One region of the Lacrimispora struthionigena genome, then DNA from elsewhere that is predicted to be linked to it. Evidence: a T-box and tRNA genes for the amino acid it is inferred to sense, from the RefSeq annotation. Region 1 holds a T-box; the other holds one or more tRNA genes.
What was found. A T-box is a leader RNA that pairs with one kind of tRNA and senses whether it is charged. The one in region 1 lies ahead of ACOAOT_RS13190 (alanine--tRNA ligase), so its partner is inferred to be a tRNA-Ala.
Positions count from the first base shown of each region.

Region 2: it encodes a tRNA-Ala, which carries the amino acid that the T-box ahead of ACOAOT_RS13190 (alanine--tRNA ligase) is inferred to sense. The anticodon was not compared.

Region 1 is NZ_JBMBWP010000002.1:906,185-918,375, reverse strand. It holds gene ACOAOT_RS13230 (carbohydrate ABC transporter permease) at 1-775, shown strand, start outside; gene ACOAOT_RS13225 (M15 family metallopeptidase) at 934-1,611, shown strand; gene ACOAOT_RS13220 (DUF6194 family protein) at 1,615-2,061, opposite strand; gene ACOAOT_RS13215 (EamA family transporter) at 2,171-2,353, opposite strand; gene ACOAOT_RS13210 (alpha/beta hydrolase) at 2,340-3,275, opposite strand; gene ACOAOT_RS13205 (MarR family winged helix-turn-helix transcriptional regulator) at 3,632-4,081, shown strand; gene ACOAOT_RS13200 (GNAT family N-acetyltransferase) at 4,310-4,741, shown strand; gene ACOAOT_RS13195 (hypothetical protein) at 4,738-5,163, shown strand; T-box leader at 5,300-5,543, shown strand; gene ACOAOT_RS13190 (alanine--tRNA ligase) at 5,604-7,391, shown strand; gene ACOAOT_RS13185 (GNAT family N-acetyltransferase) at 7,381-8,133, shown strand; gene ACOAOT_RS13180 (AraC family transcriptional regulator) at 8,284-9,123, shown strand; gene ACOAOT_RS13175 (VOC family protein) at 9,150-9,545, shown strand; gene ACOAOT_RS13170 (hypothetical protein) at 9,588-10,049, shown strand; gene pstB (phosphate ABC transporter ATP-binding protein PstB) at 10,373-11,170, shown strand; gene ACOAOT_RS13160 (phosphate ABC transporter substrate-binding protein) at 11,246-12,094, shown strand; gene pstC (phosphate ABC transporter permease subunit PstC) at 12,091-12,191, shown strand, end outside.
Region 2 is NZ_JBMBWP010000001.1:1,131,261-1,143,451, reverse strand. It holds gene ACOAOT_RS05200 (IS30 family transposase) at 62-1,366, opposite strand; gene ACOAOT_RS05195 (hypothetical protein) at 1,569-1,958, opposite strand; gene ACOAOT_RS05190 (hypothetical protein) at 2,075-3,283, opposite strand; gene ACOAOT_RS05185 (NUDIX hydrolase) at 3,325-3,525, opposite strand; gene ACOAOT_RS05180 (hypothetical protein) at 3,948-4,535, opposite strand; gene ACOAOT_RS05175 (TIR domain-containing protein) at 4,551-5,135, opposite strand; gene ACOAOT_RS05170 (hypothetical protein) at 5,193-5,417, opposite strand; tRNA gene ACOAOT_RS05165 (tRNA-Ala) at 5,885-5,957, opposite strand; FMN riboswitch at 6,052-6,168, shown strand; gene ACOAOT_RS05160 (ECF transporter S component) at 6,253-6,921, shown strand; gene ACOAOT_RS05155 (DUF4846 domain-containing protein) at 7,002-7,973, opposite strand; gene ACOAOT_RS05150 (carbohydrate ABC transporter permease) at 8,074-8,949, opposite strand; gene ACOAOT_RS05145 (carbohydrate ABC transporter permease) at 8,963-9,892, opposite strand; gene ACOAOT_RS05140 (ABC transporter substrate-binding protein) at 10,003-11,448, opposite strand; gene ACOAOT_RS05135 (response regulator) at 11,664-12,191, shown strand, end outside.

The sequences.
Region 1 (12,191 bases):
TTCCTTTAGCTCCAGTGCGGCGGCTTCTGCAGGAAGTGTTTCCTTATGGCCCAAGGAATTTACAACAAATTCTTATGCCTTTGTAGCGAAGCGTCCTGCATTCTGGCGTGCGATGAGGGTCTCAATCATACGAATTATCCTCGGCGGTGGTTTAAGCATCCTGCTTACGATTACGGCAGCGTATCCGTTGTCACAACCAAAGGAAAGTTTTCGGTTTCGGACTGTTTATGCGTGGTTCTTCTTTATTACAATGATTTTTAATGCAGGAATGATCCCCTGGTATATGGTAATCCGGCAATTTGGCCTGCTGGACAGTATCTGGGCTTTGATCCTTCCGGGTGCGGTACCTGTTTTCAGTGTGATACTCTTACTTAACTTTTTCCGTGAGGTGCCCAAGGAACTTGCAGAGGCGGCATTTATTGACGGTGCAGGGCATTGGCGTACGCTACTAACAATCTATGTACCTTTGTCAAAACCAGCTCTGGCAACCCTGCTTCTTTTTTCCCTGGTAACAAATTGGAACAATTGGTTTGATGGTTTGATTCTTATGAATAATCCAGATAATTATCCGTTGCAGACATATATACAAACCATTGCAGTTCAGCGTTCCTTCAGTATGATGACGAGAGAGGAAATTCAGCAGATGGCAGCAATATCAGACCGTACGCTTCGATCTGCACAGATATTTTTAGGTTCCCTTCCCATTGTAGTGGTTTATCCGTTTCTGCAGAAATACTTTGTGAAAGGTATTGTGTTAGGAGGAGTGAAAGGGTGATTTTATTTTTGAGGTACTCTGATGGGAGTACCTCTATTTTTTGTAAAGATAAAAAATAAATAATAATAAATGGAAGAAAATGTGATAATATATGTATGAAATTATGGTAATAAATGAAATTGTAAATATAGAGAAAAGATGGAGTAAGGATAGAGACCATGATACTTTTAAATGATGAAAGAGTTATGAATGTTACCTGCGTAGACAACAAAGAAGAAATGGTTACCCTGAGAAATATACATAAAGATATATTCATTGATGAGTCAAGAAGTCAGATATCAAGCAAGTCCGACTTATTTTGCTATGCACGGGAAGAAGTAATAAACAGACTGAAAATGGCAGCTGACAGTTTACCAGCCGGTTATCAGTTTTTGGTGAAAGAGGCATACAGGCCTCTTTCCCGTCAAAAAAAGTCTTTTGAAGAAGCGTTTGAAGGCTATAAATCTGAATATCCATTAAAGAGCCAGGATGAAATCTATGGTTTAACCTGCCAATATGTTGCTCCAATTGAAGTGGCAGGGCACCCTACGGGAGGGGCAATCGATATAACATTATTAAAAGATGGGATAGAAGTGGACATGGGAACAGCGTTTAATGATATTCCTTATGAACCGGAAAACTTAACTTATTTATATTCTCAATTTATTAGCGAGGATGCAAAAGCGAATCGTAATATTCTGATTAAATGTATGGAGGAAGCAGGATTTATCAATTACCCAACCGAATGGTGGCACTGGTCATATGGGGATTGTTATTGGGCTTGCTTAAATCATTGTGATGCCATATATTCCGGTGTCAGGGAAGAGGATATAGTAATGTCTGGTGAGCAAATATAAAAGTTATTTTCGTTTAGTGAATTTTTCAATTGCAAAATCATAGGATTCTTCAATCAGAGGCTTTAGTTTTTCAAATGTTTCCTCTGTGGGACTTAACACGCTAATCCATCCCATCCATCCATAAACAGGGTGTGGCATGATGATATCAAGGGCGGTAAAATCGTAATCCATATGGATAACCCCTCCAGCAGGCGGACGTTTGGGGATATAGGAAAACATACTTTTAAAAGTATCTTTTCTTATTCCCAAATTCACCCGATAAACATCTTTTCGATTTAAATTTGAACTTTTATCGTTCTCACCATCCTTTTCCTTAATTGTGAGAGTGTATACGCCACGTTTTAAGGTATGCCCTGGATTATAGAAAATACCTTTTTCACCCCAACTCTCTACAAGTACTGTTCCGTCAAGATTACTTAAGCAGTAATTCAAAATTTCATTTTGTTCCATTTTTAACCGTCCTATTAATAGTATTTTTCTTTCATGAATCAATTCTATCAAATAAAACATGACAGCCTTATGTCATAGTATAAAGGAAGTATCACTTTTTTATTATAGATCATCGTCCTATATTATGGTGGACAGTAAAAGCCTCACCCAGTACAATTATGGCAAATACAGCAGTAAGTATGGGTAGAAGTAATGTAAGTATTGATACGGTAGATGAATCAATGTAGCCAAGAGCATAATTAATTGAAAAGTATCCGCCAACCTGTGTGATCCTTTCATCATATAGATTCAAAGACTTCAATTAATTTTGTGCATACAAGGTCAAGAGCATCCCGGGCTTCCTCAACCGTTCCCTGCATATTGAAAAAGCCATGGATAATCCCATCATACCTCTTAAGGCATACGTCAGCACCAGCTTCTGATAAGTTTTTTGCATAATGCTCCCCTTCATCTCTTAATGGATCATATTCGCACGTAATGATGCATGCATTCGGAAGATCTTTAAAATTCTCTGCGAGCAAGGGCGAAGCAAGGGGATTTTTAGCTTCATTTAAATTATTTAAATATTTAGGGACATACCATCCTTCAATTGCATGTGTTTCCAGTCTATATCCCTTTGCGTTTTCCACTCTGGATAATGGTTTTGTTACTCCAAGTAAATCAAACATGGTATTAATTAATATCTGATATGTAATTGAGAATTCTTTTCTTTCTCTTGCCATCTGAGTAACTGCTGCAGTGAGAGTTCCACCGACACTGTCACCGCCAACTGCAAGTTTATCTGGCTGAATATTTAATTCCTTTGCATTTTCATATACCCATTTAATTACGGAATAACATTCTTCCCCAGGATCGGGAAATTTGTGCTCAGGAGACAGACCGTAATCGATGGATATTACAGTGCAGTTTACATTATTTGTTATTTTGCGGCATATAGAATCGTAAACTTCCATACTTCCAAAAATAAATCCACCTCCATGTATCCATATAAATGCAGGGTGGATTCCCTTGGTTTTTGGATTATAAATTCTGATTGGAGTATCTCTTTTAGCCGTTTTAAGGGTGCGATTGATTACAGTTCCTACATCAATAATATCTCCTTTAAAATCATCCCAGCTTTTTTCGTAATAGTCTCTCAGCTCCTCAAGGCTAAGGGAATAAATACTTTCAAAATCGGTTTCCAATAATTTTTTAAATATTGAATTTAGTGGCATAATTAAAAACCTTCTTTCTTTGTTATAAACTTATATTATTAATGGTTGATGCTATTATAACAATAATAGTTGAAAAATACTACTATTATAATTTGAAATTAAATTAAAGTTTTATTAAATAATTCAATAAAACTAGAGGATACTTAGGAAATTATTAATTAATATTACGACAATAGGTTGACAATACGGATTCCAATGCATATAATATAGTTGAAAAAATAAACTACATGTTTCGCTAATATTTATCAGTATAAATTATAATGAAGTATAAGACTAAGCGGTATAAATTGTAAAAAAGAAAGGAATATATAATTCAGTCAACTTATAAATGGGTCATTGGGTTATATGAAAAAGATATGAATGTAAGACATGATGTAAGATATTTCGGGATTATAAACAGACAACTTCATAATTATATTAATGTAGCTTTCAAAGCATTGGATTTAGATTACTGGGAGTGCATACTAATTGTAAATTTATATGAGAACGAGGGAATTAATCAAGAGAAGCTTTCTTCCAACCTTCTAATAGATAAATCGATTACAGCAAAAACGATCAATTCACTGGTGAACAAAGGCTTTGTAATCAGAAAAGCTTGTGAAACCGATAAAAGAGCTAAAAACCTTTATATATCAGATAAAGGAAAGGAACACAAAGAGTATATTTTTAGCCTGATAGAAAACTGGATTGATTATATTTCAGATGGAATAGATAAAGAAACTCGGGATTTTGTACTTAATAAGCTTCGTATTATGGCGGAAAGAGCCAGAGATGCTGATTTTGATGAATTGGTATCTAATAACTGATGAGTTAAATTTAATATTGTTAATTATTTTAGTTGTGTATGCAGTCGCGTAATTTATTGTTGACTTCTAATATTTTATTAGATATAATTTAACAAAAATAAATAAGAGCTTATGCTTTCATCACCGGATGATTGCATTATAAGGCATCCAAAAGCCAACCGTAGGTACGGTGTGTTATCACACTATAAGGTTAGCTTTTGGGTGTCTTTTATTTTTAAGGAGGTCAAAATGATTATCAAAGAGTATAACTACTTACCAGAAGAAGCTATAAAAATAAGAAATGAAGTGTTTGTAAAAGAGCAAGGATTTGTTGAAGAGTTTGATGAAATTGACGGCATAGCCAAGCATATAGTTTTGTATGAAAAAGAACAGCCAATCTCAACATGCAGAATTTACTTCAATAGTGAAATACAATCATTTGTCATAGGAAGAATCGCTGTCGTAAAGGAATGGAGGGGGAAAAACATTGGGACTAATATAATAAATATTGCAGAAGATTATATAAAAACAGATGGTGGAAAAAGTGCAATGTTGTCAGCACAAGTACGAGTTGCAGAATTCTATGAAAAGCAAGGGTACAAAAAGCAAGGAAAATCCTATTTGGACGAGGATTGTCCACATATTTGGATGAAAAAGAATGTGGGGGGTATGGATAAATGAATATAAATTATCTCATGCCACTTCTTGTTGTAATCATATGTAATGTTTGCTATCACTTGATTAGTAAGAATATTTCAAGTACTACAAATACATATATGGGTCTGATTATAACATATGGAGTTGCTTGCTTAATAAGTGCTCTTGCATTTTTTATTACTTCAAAAAACTGTTTTATTGAGGAAGTTACAAAAGTAAGTATATCCAATATTCTATTAGGACTGGTTGTAGTTGGTATTGAAGGCGGTTATATTCTTATGTACCGCAGTGGTTGGGAAATCAGCAAAGGTTCATTGATATCAAACATGTGTATAGCAATCATTCTTCTGATTATTGGTGTATCAGTATTTAAAGAGGGAATCACAATAAAGAAGTTAATGGGTGTTGTTCTATACATTATGGGTTTTTTTTTAATTAATAAATAGACAGGCAAGAGAATATGAGGATATAGTGCATTTTAGTTTATTAAACTTTCCAATCCCAAAAGAGCGCATCAGTGATAATTAACTATTTTAGTTGACATTGCAGACACCGTATGTTAGCATTAATAAAACTTAAAACAAAAAGGCTATGATGTGAAATAGTAAGTATTAGGGATCTTACAGAGAGAAGATGGTTGGTGCGAATCTTCATTGATCTAATATGGAAGCAGTCACGGAGCTGTGAACCGAACGGAAAGACCTAAGTAGGCTTCAACGGAGTTCCACCGTTATTTGGGAAGCAATATAGGAAATAACCCGTATTGACAGAGTGCAGAGAAATCTGAAATTAGGTGGTAACACGGACATAATCGTTCGCCCTAAGTTGACAACAAGTCGGCTTAGGGCTTTTTGTTTTGGGTAAATAAATGAAAGGAGTAATATTTATGACAGCAAGTGAGTTAAGGAAGATGTATGTGGATTTTTTTAAAGAAAAGGGGCACAAATTAATCGCGTCTGCTTCACTTTTGCCAGAAAATGATCCGACAGTTTTATTTACCACAGCGGGAATGCATCCCCTGGTACCATATTTATTAGGGGAAAGCCACCCACAGGGAAGACGTCTTACTGCCATTCAAAAATGTTTGAGGACAGGGGATATTGATGAGGTGGGTGATGATACCCATTTAACATTCTTTGAAATGATGGGAAATTGGTCCCTTGGAGATTATTTTAAAGAGGAAGCAATCTCCATGAGCTTTGATTTTTTAACAAATAGTTTAAATATACCTATTGAGAGAATTGCAGTAACTGTATTCGAAGGAGACATGACAGTGCCTCGGGATAACGAAGCGGAAGACATTTGGAAGAGCAAAGGATTAAAGCAGACTCAGATATACGCTTATGGCCGGGAAGAGAACTGGTGGGGGCCCCCTGGACAGACAGGACCATGCGGTCCCGATACGGAAATATTTTATGATATGGGGAAACCAAAATGCAGTGATCATTGCGGACCTGCATGCAAATGCGGAAAATACGTTGAGATATGGAACAATGTATTTATGAAATTTAATAAAGAGGCAGATGGAAGTTTCACAGAACTTAAGCAGAAAAACGTGGATACAGGCATGGGGCTGGAACGGGTCCTGACAATATTTAACGGAAAAACCAATGTTTACGATACAGAGCTGTTTATTCCGGTTATGACGCAGTTAAACAACATTATTGGAGTATTAGATGCGAAAATGTCTATAAGAGATAAACGGATTATCTGCGAGCATATCAGAGCGGCCTGTTTCATATTGGGTGATCCTCAAAAGATATGCCCATCCAATACAGAACAGGGCTATATACTAAGACGTCTGATCCGAAGAATGATCCGGCTGTTTAAAAAAGCGGGAATTAATCAGAATTATTTATGTGATCTGGCAGAAGTGATTATCCGGCAATATCAGGATGCATATCCTGAATTATCCGATAACGAAACATTTATTAAAGAGCAATTACAAAATGAAACTGATTTGTTTTTAAAAACCCTGGATGTGGGATTAAAAAAAGCGGATCAATATTTGGAAAAAACAGATGAAAACACCGCTTTAAGCGGAGAGTTAGCATTTAAGTTATATGACACATACGGTTTTCCAATCGAGTTTACCTGTGAATTAGCCCGGGAAAGAGGGCGTTCAGTTGATATGGAATCATTTCAGGAAAAGTTTACAGCCCATCAAAACAAGTCCAGAGAAGGGGCCGCAGAAAAATTCAAAGGAGGGCTGGCGGATCATAGTATGGAAACTGCCAGACTTCATACAGCAACCCATTTGTTGAACGCTGCGTTAAGAAAAGTACTTGGTGATGAGGTTTCCCAGCGTGGCAGTAATATAACCCCTGAACGACTTCGGTTTGATTTTTCTTTTCATCGGAAAGTGACACCAGAAGAACTGAGTGAAGTAGAAAAGATTGTTAATGAAGCAATTGATAAACAAATAGAAATATCCATGAAGGAAATGAATCTTAATGAAGCTTATGCATTAAATGCGGTGGGAGTATTCACAAATAAATACGAAGAAACTGTCAAAGTGTACTCCATCCCTGGTTATTCATTGGAAATCTGTGGTGGTCCTCACGCGGGCAATACCGGGGAGTTAGGCTTATTTAAAATTGTTAAAGAAGAGGCTTCTTCGGCAGGCGTAAGAAGAATAAAGGCGGTTTTAAAGGAGGGTAAACATGAGCAATGATTTTGTAAATCTGACAGCAGAAAACCTTGAAAAAGAGCATTTATGCTGCATTATCCGAAGTAAAAAGACACATCCCGGAATTGAAGCAAAGAGGCAATGGCTTTCAGAACGGCTAAAGGAAGGACACGTTTTTAGAAAGTTAAATGAAAAGGCAACTGTATTTATTGAATACGCTCCTCTGGAAACCGCCTGGGTTCCCATAACTGGTGACAACTATTATTATGTGTATTGCTTATGGGTATCAGGAAGCTGCAAAGGAAAGGGGTATGGGAGAGCGCTGATGGAGTATTGCATTGCAGATGCCAGGGAAAATGGAAAATCTGGTATTTGTATGCTTGGAGCAAATAAGCAGAAAGCCTGGCTTTCTGACCAGACCTTCGCGAAAAAGTTTGGTTTTGAAGTTGTTGATACTACTGAACAGGGATATGAATTACTTGCCCTTTCATTTGACGGAACATCTCCCAGGTTTGCTCAAAGTGTAAAAAACAAGGAAATTAAAAAGGAAGAGCTCACCATTTATTATGATATGCAATGCCCCTATATCTTTCAAAATCTTGAGACGGTAAAGAAGTATTGCGATATAAATGAAATTTCGGTTTCTTTCATTCCGGTGGATACGCTGCAAAAAGCAAAAGAACTGCCCTGCGTTTTCAATAACTGGGGTGTGTTCTATAAAGGTAAATTTCAGACCGTAAACTTATTAGATGAGACTAGCTTAGCACGAATACTGAAAAAACAGTAATTGAAATAATAAAAGGCAAAAACCCACGAAAGACGGTTTTTGCCTTTTTAAATATATGGACGTACAGTTCTGTGCATGCGGACAAAAATTGATAAGAATAGTCGAGAAAAAATTCAAATAAATGCTATTATTATAAAAGGAGGTGTCAGTATGCCAAAGGAACAGTCTCTTCAAAAAGCTATGGATTATATTGAGAAAAATTTAACCAAAGATATCAGCTACTATGATATAGCACGGGAAGTTGGTATTTCAGTACCTCATTTTTACCGGCTGTTTAAAAGATTGACGGGGGATACCGTGGGAGCTTACCTATTAAGGCGAAGGATATCCCTGGCTGCAAATGATTTGGTGGACAGTAATAAATCTATTGTAAGTATAGCATTAGAATATGGCTTCGAATCCCACGATGTATTTACCAGGGCATTTAAAAGAGTGTATGGAATGTCTCCAAGCAAGTACCGTAAAAGTAGTACTTTAGTGCCTCTAAAAAGATTGACAGCCATACGCGATCCATCTGAGGAGGATGAAAATCAAATGAAGTTCAGCCTGCTGCATACCGAAGGCTTTGTAGTTGCCGGACTGGAGTGCAGGGCTGTACAGTGGGATAGTGACGGAGCCATAGGCGGATTGTGGAGTGAATTTTTAGCATATCTGGAAAAAATCCAACTGATACAGGATAAAGTGACCATGTATGGTATTTGCGAACATGAAACCTGCAGGAATGGAGGTTTTACCTATATGGCTGCCATTGGTATTGATTCTGGAACTGATATACCGCCTGGTATGACTAAGAAATTCATATCACCCCAAAACTTTTTTCAGGCAAGTGTTCCTGATCGTATCAGCACACCGGATGCTTATGCTGGTGCGATTGGTTACGCAAGAAGTCTGGGATATACCTTAGAAGACAACGACATGATTGAGGTTTATGATGGAATCTTTCAGGATCCGGATGTGAACAGGTTTCGATTATTGATTCCAATTATGTAATAAAAAATGGAAAGGAGAGTGTTGCCATGGCAAAGATATTTAAAAATATTGACTGCATTGAGCTTTATGTTTCTGATTTAAATGAAGGAATACAGTATTATTGTGACAGCATGGGGTTAAAACTTCTCTGGCGGAATGAGGATATGGTCGGACTGGGAATGGAGAATGATATTACCGAGATCGTTTTACAATCCCAGAGAAAACAGGTTCTTGTTGATATAAAAGTGGAGTCTGTGGATGAATCCATAGAAAAAATCAAAGAAGCAGGCGGAACAGTGGAATACGGCCCGTTTGACGTTCCTATCGGACGATGTGCAGTAATCCTTGATAAATGGGATAACAAATATGTGATACTGGACATGACAAAGGGTAGATATGTCACTGACGAAGATGGTAATGTAACCGGTGTAAGAAAAGAGTAATGTCGGTCAGGAGTATTGTGGGATATGAGGTGAAAAATATTGATGAATCAAGTGATTATAGAGGTAAATGAAAGTCTGAATGAGATTCCTTTGTCTTTTATAAAAAAACCGATCATAATAGGCGGCATGGCTATGGAATATTATGGAATGCGTAAGGCAGGCAGGGATATTGATTTAATCATTTCACAAGATGATTATCGAGTACTTTCTAAAAAGTATCCGGATAACAAAAAAGATATTTATGGTGATTTAGGCTTTATCATAAATAAATTTGAGATCTGGCGAAGCATTGCACTGATTGACTATGATTTTTTTCTTAAGGATGCTGTAGATGAAGGAAATGTTTTAGTTGTATCCTTAGACAGGCTTCTATGGATGAGAGTATGTGCCATGGAGGTTGAGAAATACAAAATGGATTTGGACTTAATGAAAGAATATTACTATGGACATTTTAGAAATCAATATTACCTGCAGGAATACAGGTTAAATAATTCAACAAACTAATTATGAAGAAAGAGGGGCACTCAATGCTTCTCTTTTTTTACATTCTACTCATTTCATACTTTATAAAAAACGAAAGAAAATTAAGAAAATGAATTTTAATCTCTAAAAACGGATTGCAAAACATAAAAAAATCAGGAAATTGGGCAGTATATACATCAGTAGGCATTCTATTGGTAAATTTATGGTATTTTGATACAGAAAAAATTTTACAGAAATTTTACGTATAATTCACATAGATAATGCTTTAACTTTTCTTAATTCATGTATAATTAATAATCGGTGTAAAGAAGTTGTAAAATCAAAGTATAGTAAAGGACAAACGTATGGATGATCTTATATTAAAGTCTGGGCAGAGAACCAAGATAAAGACAGATGCAGTAAACCTTTTTTATGGCAGCTTCCAGGCTCTTAAAAATGTCACAATGGATATTCAGGAATGCGCTATTACAGCAATCATAGGTCCTTCAGGCTGCGGTAAATCTTCACTTCTGCGTCTGTTTAACCGTATGAATGACCCGATACCGGGCGTCAGGGTAGAAGGTAAAATTCTGCTTGATGATACTTCAATCTATGATAAAAGTATGGATGTTGTTGCGCTGAAAAAAAGAGTGGGCATGGTTTTCCAGAAGCCGAATCCATTTCCCATGTCAGTCTATGATAATATGGTTTTTGGCCCCAGACATCATGGGATAAAGCAAAAAGCCCGTCTTGATGAGATTGTGGAGAACTACTTAAGTCAGGTGGCTTTATGGGACGAACTGAAGGACAAACTGAAGGGACCCGCTTTTGATCTCTCCCCAGGACAGCAGCAGCGGCTTTGCATTGCCCGTGCGCTGGCTGTAGAGCCAGAAGTTTTGTTAATGGATGAGTCATGCAGTGCGCTGGATCCGGAATCCACCATGCAGGTTGAGGGATTAATGGAAGAGCTTGCTAAAAAATATACAATTCTTATCGTAACTCACAGCATGGAACAGGCAGCGAGAGTGTCTCATATGACTGCGTTTATGATGATGGACGAGGACAGAGCAGGAACCCTGGTGGAATATGCTCCTACAGAACAGATTTTTGCAAATCCCAAGGATAAACGCACCGAAGATTATATTACAGGCAGGTTTGGTTGAAAACTGGTTATTTCTATATTCAGAGAAATGGAGGAAATCAGGCATTGGAATTGAATGTTTGATTTTTGCGAAGATATGAAAAAAAGGATTAATACAAGCAAATTATTAAAAAGAATAAAAATATCTGCCTGTGCAGTGATGCTGACCCTTTCTATGGGTCTGCTGTCTGGCTGCACCCAGGAGACGGAGTCAGACACCATCGTTGCAGGATCGACTTCGGTACAGCCATATGCTGAAATTCTGGCTGAAGCATTTATGGCCAAAGATCCGGAGGCTGTGATTGATATTCAGGGAGGCGGATCCTCCGCTGGTATAACGGCAACCCAGACTCATAGTGCAGATATTGGTATGTCTTCCCGTTCTCTGGAAGAGGGTGAAAAAGACCTTTGGAGCGTGGAAATTGCCAAGGATGGTCTGGCAATCATCGTGAATCCGGAAAATCCCATAAAAAACCTTACTTCAGATCAGATCCGCGATATTTATGCAGCTGAAATTACCGACTGGAGTCAGGTGGGTGGCACAAAAGCCAAGATCAATATTATTGCAAGAGAAGAAGGATCCGGCACACGAAGTGCGTTTACAGAACTGCTGATGGGGAAGAAGGAGATAACTCCCAAATCCATTGTTCAGGACTCCAATGGCGCAGTACGCCAATTGGTTGCAGATGACCCCAATGCCATAGGATTTATATCCTTAGGACTGGTTTCTAATGAAGTAAAAGCGCTTAACTTAGACGGCGTTGAAGCCACACGGGATAACATCATGAATAACAGTTATAAACTATCCAGACAGTTTTTGTTTGTCACCGATGGTGAGCCAACAGGAATACAAAAAAGTTTTATTGATTTTACCCTTTCTTTAGAAGGGCAGAAATTACTGAGCAAAGAGGGACTTATCCCGTCAGCAGAGGGGGCATCAAAATGAAAAGTTTTAAGGAAAAATTAACGGAGCGTGCGTTTCTCTTAATCGCTCTTTCGACTTTATCGGTATTGGCGCTCATCACTGTTTTTATATTTATAAA
Region 2 (12,191 bases), on a different contig from region 1:
TCACGTCTGCTGGTATCTGTTTTTTCGTTCCAGCCGGTGGCTTCATGTTCCGATTATCTTGCTACTTTTTCAATAGACCTGGTGTTAGATTGATGCTTTTGGCGCCAACCTCGTGGCATCCTAGTTTATCTGCCAGGTCTTTTCCATAATAAAAACAGAATGCTTCATACGGGCTTTTCCCATTTAGTTTTTTTCTTCTATAGGAATTGATATGATCCATCATCAGATTGATATCCTCCTGCATCAGTTCGTCAAAGCTTTTCCCCTTTGGTAATACCCTTCTTATGAATTCATGACCTACCTCTATTTCTGCTTTTTGATAGGGCGCACTTGGATTGCAATAATAGATTCTGGTTCTTCGTAGTCCGTTTCCATCTGCACCATACTCGATACTCTTCGGATTAGAAAATTCACTTCCGTTATCTGTTAAAATGATTGGAAACAACTTTCGAAAGTCTTGTCCCCCCAGCTTATGATATAGTTCTTCATAAACATCGATTACTGACTTAGAGGTATTGGCATCTCTTAGGAATGCAAGCATCAAGGACGTTTCTACAAAAAATACCGTGAGCAGAACTTTTCCACCTTTGCTCCCGATCACAGAATCCATCTGGGTCACCGCTGTATCAGGATGCTTCTCTAAATACACCTCGTAATCATGATAGTTTCTTCCTACACGACAGCCTCTGTCTACCTTCAGTTCTGGTTTTTTATAACGCGGACGATACTTTACTTTCCGTGGAAGATCAATGTTTCTCACATCAAACAGACTTCCATCTATGTAATTGTATAAGGTCTTCTCGCTACACATTAGTTCGTCCTTATTATTTAAATAAATCTGATGGATGGACTGTCCTTGTTTAATCAGCGGAACCAGGATCTCATTGAGTCTGCCAATTTCTCCCTCTGTAGAAAGAATCCCACTTCTTGATTGTGCGATCTTTTCAGATGCCTGGCGGTGGGCTTCCAATGCGTCGTAAATTGTCTTCGTCAGTGTACACTTTTTCACTTCACTGCAGCCATTACATACATAGGGAGCTTTAAATCTGCTGGTACAAACTTCTTCTTCAAACTGTTCGCAATACCTGTTACAAAGACTCTCACACTGTTTGAATACGGTTACCATTGGATGCTTACATTCATTTGTTCCGCACACTTTTTTTCTCTTGCATCCTTTTCGATACTTGCATACATTATGAGGATAGACTGAATATCCTGTGCATTGCTCAACTGCATAGTTACGGATTTCTTTTGTAATAGTAGTTCTGTCCCTTCCCAGTTTCTTACCCATCTCTGTAAAAGTTAGATCCTCTTTCAGTACACTTTCAATCTCCAAACGATCCTCATAAGATAAAAACTTTGCCATAGTGTCTCCTTTCTCCACCGGCTAAGTTCAATATATCATGAAAGGCAGGGACTGCGCCCTGCCTTTTTGTAATACGAATTTCTCATTACTGTTTTTAAATATTTGTACCTAACTTTCCCTTTCAGACGGGAAAGTTATTTTACAATTGAGGCAATTTTAAATTCCGATTGCCAAGGCTAGAATTTAGTTATTCATTTAAGTATTAACGTTTTTTCTTCAGTCCTGCTGCTTTTCTCCAAGCATCCATTTCTGAGTACTTAACTGCAAGGTACTCATTTCCATAATATGATACTCGCTTTTCTACGTGAACCTCGTCTGGCATAGTATCCATTATTTTACCAACACGATTTTCGGTCATTCTTCCAACAACTTCCTTAAAATAAGGATCCACGCCAACCTCTACCGATTTCTCCCCACTTTCTACATAAAGAAGAAGCTGTGATGGTCTTGACTCTGTTGCCCATCCGAACCCATCCTGTCTAACGAATCGTCCTGATTTATTGTAGTGATTTTTCTCTCCCGACTTATGTCCCTGTGTCTTGTAATACTCTCCTGGGATGTACTGCATTGATACTGTTTTAAATTTACTCATGGTTTCAACCTCCTGATAATAATTTTCTCTTCGGTGGCCACTTCAGATTAACCTTATTATAATTTAGAGAAACCCAAATCGCAGTATGTGTACAGAAAACAAAAAAGTTGTACACTTTACTTCATAATCTCTTGCATTGCCTCTCCTACAAGTTCATCTACAATCTCGTGAAGACGTTTGTTTACTTTGTCAACAGTCGTGCAATGTTCCTCAAATGATGTCTGCAATCCTAGTAACAAAGGATTCTTTTCCAAGTCTTCTGTTTCATTTTCCAACTCTTCTAAAATTTTCTCTGCTACTGCTATATATGCCTTGTAATCTGCAATATTAGCTTTCACATTTTTCTTCTTCTCTTCAAGAGATAATTCAGAAGGTTCTTTAAAAGAGCCATCCTTAATTGCATCTACTCTATTTCTCCACTGACTATTTTTCTCATGGAGATGTTCTAAATTGAATTCATTTGTTTCATATGATGTTGATGGCAATCTTCCTGCTATCATTTGACGATAGTATAACATTCGTACCAAGAACAAATCATCCTCAGCTTCTTCTCCGTCTGGAACCACAACTGCCTTAAGACCCAGGATCGGATTGTTATTTATAAACTCATATGGTGGCTCGTATTCTGGAAACTTCTTTTTTCGAATTTCTCTTACAGTTGGGAGAAAACCTTTTATCATATCCGCAATAATAAAATCAATGCTCTTATTCTGAACATTCATAGATTTATCTAATTCTGTCATACGGAATTCTAGTGGTGTTGCTTCTTCATTAGATGCCATTACTTCATTTCTGAAATACTCTCCCCTAAACAGGAAATAATTCATATCATCTAACTTCTTTGTAAATTGTGCCAATGCGTCACCAATATTCTCAGATTTTAAAGCCGAAAGATTATAAATAAACCTGGTTAACTGTTTTACAAATTCATCTGTCCAAAAAGCAATATTATTAGCAGCATAATGACCTGGTCTGCAGTATATGGCTTTCTTAAAAACATCTTCCATCTCATCAATATCTTCCAGTATTTTCTTATTGTAATTTGCAACGTCCGTTGCTTTTACAATTTTATTTTCCTTTTCTTTTTTAGCTAGTGTCAACGGATGAAAATCAAAATTTTTTACAAGTAATGCTAGCAACTCCGCTACTTCTGGTGGGAAAGTATAATGGCTGTTTGGATTATCTTTTTCCTTTTTAAAGTCACTTACTTTAATTCCATACATATCACATACTCGATCTAAATTTCTCTTAAACTGAACTCTACCCAGTCCAGTCATTTCTTCCATTTCTTTTTGAGTAAAATCAACTCTTCTTCCGGCTGCCATAATTTGTACCTCCTTACATATGATAAAACAGCAAACCCACATTAACCAAGAAGGTTTTCTACTCCTGGTTTCTTACCTTCTTCAACCCTAAAAAAGAATTCACTGTATGTATCAGTTACAAAAATCTCCATTAATTCTCTCATATTCCATATTAGGTTTGCGTTATCAGCATCTGCTCTATCTAGCCAAAATACTCTACCTTCATCTGAGGACTTTAACTCTCCTTCTGTATCTAGTTCCATCCTCTTGTATCCAATCCTTAAAACCACATGGTTGCGGAAGTCTTAAATCAAGACTCTCTTGAAATACAGTACTTGTGTAAAAAAGACAAACGTTTAGCAAAAATCATTTCCATGGTTGGTGAAATAACTCAACAGTGAACAGAACGGATATGTATAGAGCTTATCTCCATTCTCCAGGCCATTGATGAGCAGACGCTTGTTGAATTTATCTAAATTATTCAAGGCACTATAAAACTTTTGATATGCAGAAAGCAATAAACCTGGCACAGATACACCCCCTATATATTTGTAGTTCTTTGAATGAGCTTTGAAAAGAAGATTTTAAATGTAAAAATCGGGTTAGTGGCTAACCATTATTGTTTATCCAGGTGTCCATCATAAACATAATGGAAATAAATTATTATGGTTCAACTTTTTATTTGCTAAAATGGTGGTTGGAAGTGATACTTTTGTTTTATATCTATCAATTCTTCTGCGTATGGGAATTCCTTCATTAATAAGTAAGTCTTTAAAGAAGCACATAGCTTATATTCACGTGGATTTCCATAACTTGTCCAATCGCTGTCATATACCAAATGATTTTGTACAAACAGACTTAAGCAAGCTCCATAGTTTTCGGACAATTTCATCTCCATGCTATTCTTACTTTCCCACATTTTTATATGTTCAATCTGTTTTTCAGCCATCCAACGATCACCAAAAGAAGATACTTTTTCTTCAACTATATACGTCAAAAACAATTTTACAACATCGTCAAATTGACCTGAGTTCCACATAGATTCAAACGTATCTCGACCCAATTGTCGATGTTCCTTAATACAAGGAGCTAATTCTCTAAGGATACTTTCTGCCCTTGTTGAGTAGTCCCTGAAAACATTAACATCCAGTTCCAATGTGCCATTAACAATTTTACCACTACCTAACGAGGATAATAAATCAAAAGCATTATCTATATTGAAATCATAGATTTCTTCATCATTTATCCAACTAGATAAATCCTCTTTCTTCAATCTTCGAACTTTTTTTTAAATGATGTAATAGAGAACAATACGCTCATCATCAGTAGTAACTTCAATTATTTTTTCGAGGGTCGCAGCGGTAGGAACAAATGACCTGGAGGCTATGTATTTCAAGTATTGATCTTTTAATTTTCGCACCTCAGCAGTTATTATACTGGCTTTCACCTGTTGTGCGGAAATTACATTCCGAACAGTATCGTAAATATAAGAAATATCATCATCACAATCTAGTCGTCGAATTTTGTATTCATTATTGAGAAAACCGATCATACTATCCGACGATATTTCCGGTAACGCAATAGGAATGGCGGGTACTGAATCCATAAACCAAATAATACCGGCTTCATTTAAACAATATGCGCTTTTATAATACTCCTGTGATAGAATAACAATATTAACAGCGCTTGTTTTAATAGCATCCTTAACCTCAGATGAAATCTTCTCGTTAATATCATTTCCAGGGAGAGAAGAACAAAATATAAGGTCTCTTGAAATACCCATTCTAACAAAGAAATCAAGAAGTATATCCGCAATCTCTTTATCAATTGACCGATGGCTGATAAATATTGTTGGATGCGTTTCTATTGACACGACGCTCTCACCTTTTGCCATCTTTTCGATGCTGTCAGCAGTAATCAACCACATGTTCTATTTTGTAGCAATTGCTTTTAGTTCCTGCCTATAGTCAAACTCAGCGCCAACTGGTACAACTTTGCCACTGGTTGACAGGTTTTTACTGAAGTTCTTATCGACAACGCTATATTTTGCAACCAATTGACCATAGAGTGCTTGAGATCCATTACGCTCTTGATAATTTTCACATATAGCGATATCCTTTTTAATTTCTTCTTCAAGTTGTGGCGTAATAATCATAATTGGATATTTCCTTTCTAACATAGTAGTAACTTAATATATTTGATCATATTCCGAATAATATGAGGCCATTTCATAATAGATGTTTCCCCTTTAATAATAATTTCTAACTACACATTATTGCTATTACATGCTTAGTTTTATTTAAATCATTAACCAATATTTCTTATAATTTTATACATACCTACATTCTTTAATTTGAGTACTTTATTTATTTTATGACATATTGTAAAATAATTCAATCAAATAATGGTAATTTATTATTCGATTATCCACTTCTTCTCCATAATAATTACCATATTTGCATAACTTCAATAATAGCCCCTTGTCATCTACAATTAGGGCAAAAAAAGAGGCACATTCTCAAACTGAAAATGTACCTTTTTGCCCTTGATTTACCAAGTGTCCCGTCCCTATAAGTTATTATTTAAGCCACAAGCGATCATGCCTGCGGCTTATTATTAAAGTGGAGATAGTGGGATTCGAACCCATGACCTCTTGAATGCCATTCAAGCGCTCTCCCAGCTGAGCTATACCCCCATGACGGCTATTATAGCAAAGAGTAAAAAAAATTGCAACTAGATATTGCATTTAATAAAAAAAATGTTATAATACATTCAGAACAACTGCATATAGATGTCTTCAGGGCAGGGTGAAATTCCCGACCGGCGGTAAAGTCCGCGAGCGCTCAGAGCGCAGAATTGGTTAGATTCCAATACCGACAGTAAAGTCTGGATGAAAGAAGATGTGTTAAATGATGATAATACACCTGTCTATTTTTAACACCTGAAAGACACTCTTTCAGGTGTTACTTATTTTTCAGGAGGTCTGTATCATGAATATGAGCAGAAAAGCAAACAAGTTAACTGTAATGGCAATGTTGTGCGCATTGGCATTTGTAGCCGTAGTGGCAATCCGGATTCCGTTAATCCCTATCGTTCCATTTTTGGAATATGAACCTAAAGATGTGATTATCCTGACCGGTGGATTCTTATTTGGTCCTATGTCCGCAGCTGTGATCTCCATCATCGTCTCTTTCATCGAAATGTTTACAATCAGCAGCACAGGAATCATTGGACTTATTATGAACATCCTTTCCACAGTGGCCTTTGTTTGTCCTGCTGCCTACCTCTATAAGAAACACCATTCCATGAAGGGTGCCTTCCTTGGTATGATTGCCGGAACACTTCTTATGACACTGATTATGGTACTTTGGAACTATTTAATCACACCGATTTATATGGGTTATCCCAGAGAAGCTGTGGCAAAGCTTCTGCTTCCTGCCTTCGTACCATTTAATATGTTAAAAGGCGGAATTAATACAGCACTTACATTATTAATCTATAAACCACTGGTTACTACACTGAGAAAATCAAATCTCTTAAACTTTGCTGATACTTCAACCGAGAAGAAACGTAGTCTCAATCTTGGTATGACACTTACAGCTGCAGTCGTTTTAGCTACCTGCATTATGATAATCATGGTAATGAAAGGCGCAATGTAAAGCAATAAATATAAAACAATAAATGGAAAAAGGTAAAAGATCCGCCCTCTACAAACCGGCAGGATCTTTTACCTTCTTCTTTATCTGGTAAATTCTCTCCAACGCTTCAGACTGTCTATGGAAAATGTATATTCCGGCGTTACAACAGTATCCTTAATCTCATTGCTATAATACCATGGATCTGCATCGTGAAGGGGATTATTCAGCACATGAAACTCCTGCGCCGGCATATACCCCTGTGCCAGTAAAAAGCACCGGTTTCCTGACTGATCTTCTGCCACATCCACAACCATAACGCAATGTCCGGGACTTCCTCCCCGAATCAGCAAATCACCTGCCAGCACCTGGTTTAAATCAGTCCTGGTACACTCTTTCTCAAGAGAAAGCGTTCCTGCATATACCATAACCTGCCGTAAATATTTTACAAAGCTTTCTTTGCTGTCATCATAAGCTGCCTTCTGCACCCAGGATACATTGTTTTTATCCACCAGCAAACGCTTTCCGGCTCTCCATGACGGATAGTCCATAAAAAAACCATTGGTCAAATGAAATGCAATACCATCATAGGCTCCCACTGACCATAAATATTCTCCGTACATTCGTATAACGCTGTCTGCACATTGCTGTAAATCACCTTCTACCAAAGGCATGGAAAATACTGCGGCGTGGACATCCTGGCGTCTTTTCTCCTTGCCGTCATATAAAAGAACGGGACTCTTGTCCGGTTTCATGGAATACTGTCTTAAATATCCCTGCAAACTTCCAGCTGGTTTCTCCAGCCTTTTATAACCGGCAGGAACCAGGAAACGGCTCTCCAGCGTAGATCCGGCAGGATCTAAAAGCGAAACCTTATCGCCAGCCACAACGCTTTTGGCCGTCGTGTTTTCTTTCTGGCTCTCTTCCAGAGAAACCATAGAAAGATCTTGTTCCGGCGCAGACGCATGAGGCACAGGCAGCTCTTTCAGTACAATCCCCGAATGACCTGACTGCACCGAAACAGCTGCCACACAAAGTATCGCCCCGGTTATCAATAAACTGATGGTTCGCTTCATAATAAGACCCCCTGCATACTGGTAGTGTTTCCCACACTCTTTTCTAACATTGTAGCATAGTCTTATTTTGATTACCAGAAGGAATCTTAACGCTTAACTCTTACCCCTTAACCGCTCCTGCCGTCATTCCGCCCATAAACTGCTTGCTTGCTGCCATATATACCAGGATAATCGGAACAATGGCGATGGCAGAACCTGCGAACAGAATGTTCCACGCTGCCGCCCCGTCTCCGGCATTCTGAAGAGCAACGACTCCTACGGTCAGGGGACGAAGCTTTTCATTGGTCATGGTAAAGATTAAAGGAAGGATGTATTCGTTCCAGCCGCCGCGGAATGATAACAAAGCAACACTTGCCAAAGCCGGTTTTATAACAGGTAAAATAACTCTGTAGTAAATTCCGAAAAAGCTGCAGCCATCTATTTTTGCTGCTTCATCCATTTCCTTAGGGATGCTGTTCATAAATCCATGAATCAGGAATACATACGTTGCCTGGCCGCCACCGGCTGAGATCAGTATGATGGAGATCAGTGACTTGTTCATGTGCAGTTTTACAGCCAGTTCAAACAGAGGACGGAGTGCAACGCTGCCTACATTGATAAACATGAACATTACCATGGAATTATAAATAAGGCTTTTCAGCTTGAATTCTTTTCTGGAAAATACATAGCCTGCCATACTGCTTACAGTAAGGGAAACTGCCATTACACCAAAGCTGAGTACAAGGCTGTTCATGGTGTATCTTGAGAAATTCGCCATTTCCCATGCCTGTTTGTAGTTATCCAGAATGAATTTCTGGGGAAGCAGGTTTACGCCGCCGCGAACAAGTTCGTTATTGGTTTTAAAGGAACCAAACAGGATATAAATAACCGGATAAACAGTGAAAAATGCCAGTGTTGCAAGAAGAAGAAAAATAACAACATTAATCATTTTAGTCTTTCGGGATTCTACGGAATGCCCTGTTCTTTCTTTTGCCATTGTTTTCTCCCTCCTATGAAATGTCATCCATTTTTTTGCTGATCTTCAGATATATGATGGTGATAACTCCTACGATAAGCGCCGAAACGATGCTGAGAACGGAGCCGTATCCGATCTGCAGCGGGGTTTTTGCTCTTGAAGTGCCAAATACCATCTGGAAAATGTAGGAAAACATCACATGAGTCCGGTTGTTGGGACCACCTGCCGTCAATACCAGTATGGATTCATAATCTTTAAATGCGGTGGTAATGGCAAGCATGATAACCACTTTTAATACAGGTCCAAGCATTGGGAGTGTGATCTTGAAAAAGGTCTGAATTCCGTTTGCCCCGTCAATCTGTGCACTTTCGTATACGTCTGAAGGAATCCCTGCCAGACCGGAAATCAGGAGGATCATGTAATTTCCAAAACCTCCCCAGACTGCTACTATGACCACTGCTGCCATGGCGGTCTTTCCGCTTCCCAGCCAGTCGATTGGCTGCTGTATTACTCCTATGCGCTGCAGGAATGCATTTAAGACTCCGTTATAAGTTGCGAAGATAAAATACCAGATGAGACTGTATACCGCTGAGCTGATGACAGTGGGTAGGAAATAGATGCCCTGCATCAGTCCGCTTCCAAACCGTTTTCTCTGTAAAAGCACTGCTGTCATCAGAGAAAGAGGCAACAGAAAGACAAGCTTTAAAATAGCATATTCAAAGGTGTGAAGAACACTGTTCCAGTATATTCCATCTCCGGTAATACGTTTGAAGTTTTCAAATCCTACAAAATATGCCTTAAAACCATTGTAATCATAAAAAACATATCGAATCAGCCATGTAAATGGATACACCGACATTACCAGGATAAAAAAGATGGTGGGAATCAGCATCAGCCACATAGGGATATCACCATGATCCCAGCTCTTTTTGAACCGGCTTCCCAAAGATTTGTTTGAATTCATTTCCTTCACTCCTTATTTTTATTCTATAATCGTTTTCCGCTCCTGCCCGCCCAGTGAAAGAAAGGCTGCTGCAAGACAGCAGTTCTGTTTGCAGCAGCCGTAATACCAATTTACTTATCCAGATATTCCACTGTGCCTGCGCCTGGATGAAGAGGATCATAATCCTTAATAACCACACGTTTTGTCTTGCCCATTTTTACTTCTTTATCCAGAGCATCATTATAGGTCTGATTTAATTTTGCAATTGTTTCATCGATTGATGGTCCTTCCGGGAGACATGCATTCCAAAGTGCGTCTCTGTAATTCTCGCCGTCTGGTGTTACAGATGGAGCAACGGGATATACTGCTTCATAATCAGCACCTGCAAAATCTGCCATTCTTCCGGTTTTGCTCTTATCAATCTTGCTTTCCATATATTTAGAGATTGGCAGAGAATAACCGCCTTCTAAATAACCTTTTAAAACTTTTTCAGAACCAAAATATTCAATAACTTCCCATGATTCCTTTGGATGCTCAGTAAATGCACTCATCATCCAGCCAGTGTTTGGAGAGCAGGTTTCCGCACCTTTGATCTCACCGTCTAAAGTTGGCAGCTGTGCAACGCCCCACTGAACTTTAGCTGGGAACTGCTCAGTTAAAACGGTTGCTTCCTGGGACGCATTGCCATGAATTGCTGCATGACCTTCTGCAAACTGTACACGAACCGGGTCAATCTTCATGGAAGTGGAACCTGGGAAAACGCTTTGATCCTGAAACATCTGGCGTACGGTTTCAAGGTATGGTTTAAATCCGGTAAAATCAAATTTACCTTCTTTGTAGTTATATAATTTAACTCCGCTCATTTCAGCAGAATGCTCCAGCCAACGCTCGAACGGGCCGCTTGCTCCCGGGAAAATGATGCCGTAATAATCGCCTTTTCCAGCCTCTGTAATCTTCTTTGCCATTTCCGGAAGCTCACTGATCTTTGTTGGTGGTTTCAGTCCCAGCTTATCAAAGACATCTTTGTTGTAGATCATTCTGGAACCGCTTCTTTTGCCGCATGGAACCCAGTAAATCTTATCTCCTACTACGTTGCAGCCTTCGTATAAGTGCTGATCAACCTCATTTACTTTTTTGAATTCATCAGTCAGGTAATCATTTAAAGGCTGGATAATTCCATTATCTGTGAAGTTTTTAAAATCATCTCCGTTAATCTGAGAGAATATATCCGGTGACTGTCCGGAATTAGCCGCCATGGACAGTAAGTTTTCGTAGTTCTCTGTCTGTACCACATAATCAAGTACGATATGATCATTTGTTTTATTAAATTCATCCACCACCTTATTCATGTACTCCAGATCATGACGGTTATCTGTCCAGATAGTGATTTTCACCTTATCTGATGAAGCGGAATCCTTTTTTGTTTCTCCCCCTGCTGCTGCAGTTGTTGTTTCCTGCCCCCCTGATGCCGGTGCCGCAGTCGTTTGCTCTGCACTCTTTGCCCCACATGCAGTTAATGCAGATGCAGCCATCATACAGGCCATGCTCATTGCTGCCAGTCGTTTTGTTTTTCTCATAATTTCTGCTCCCTTCTTTTTGTTAACTATTACCTTCTTGTTGGTGATGTGCCTTAATAATAAATCATTTTCTCGAATGAAAACACCACTTTTTCTACTATGCATGTAACATTTTTTACGAAATATACTACTCATGGCCTTTCGCCTTGATTTTCATTATGCACAATGCTATAATTGCCTTGCTTTTTAATACGAACTGAGGAAAGGATGCCGCTATGAACCCAATATCCATGATTACTTTGCTGATTGTAGACGATGAAGCGGAGATCCGTTCCGGTCTTAGGTCCATTATTCCCTGGGAGGATTATTCAATCACACTGATCGGGACTGCTGCCAATGGCGCGGAGGCCCTGGATAAAATCCGCTTTTATGAACCGGATATTGTAATAACTGATATTCAAATGCCAGGAATGAGCGGACTGGAGCTGGTACGGCGCGCGAAAGAGGAACAGTTTGACTGTTCTTTTGTTATATTGAGCGGTTATGACGAATTTGAATATGCGAGAAATGCGATTCGGTATGGGGTAAAGGAATATTTACTGAAGCCCATTTCCATCAGAGATTTAACCGAACTGATCCAGAATTTAAAAGAAGAAATCTTAAGTAAACGGGACTATCACAGCGATCAGCTTTCTACACTGAGAAAACTGCGCAAAGCCCAGGTTTCCCTGCGTAAACAAAACTTAATCCCCCAGCTTCTTCGTGGTGAGCTTTCCGCCATGGAACTGAATAAGGTAATTGAG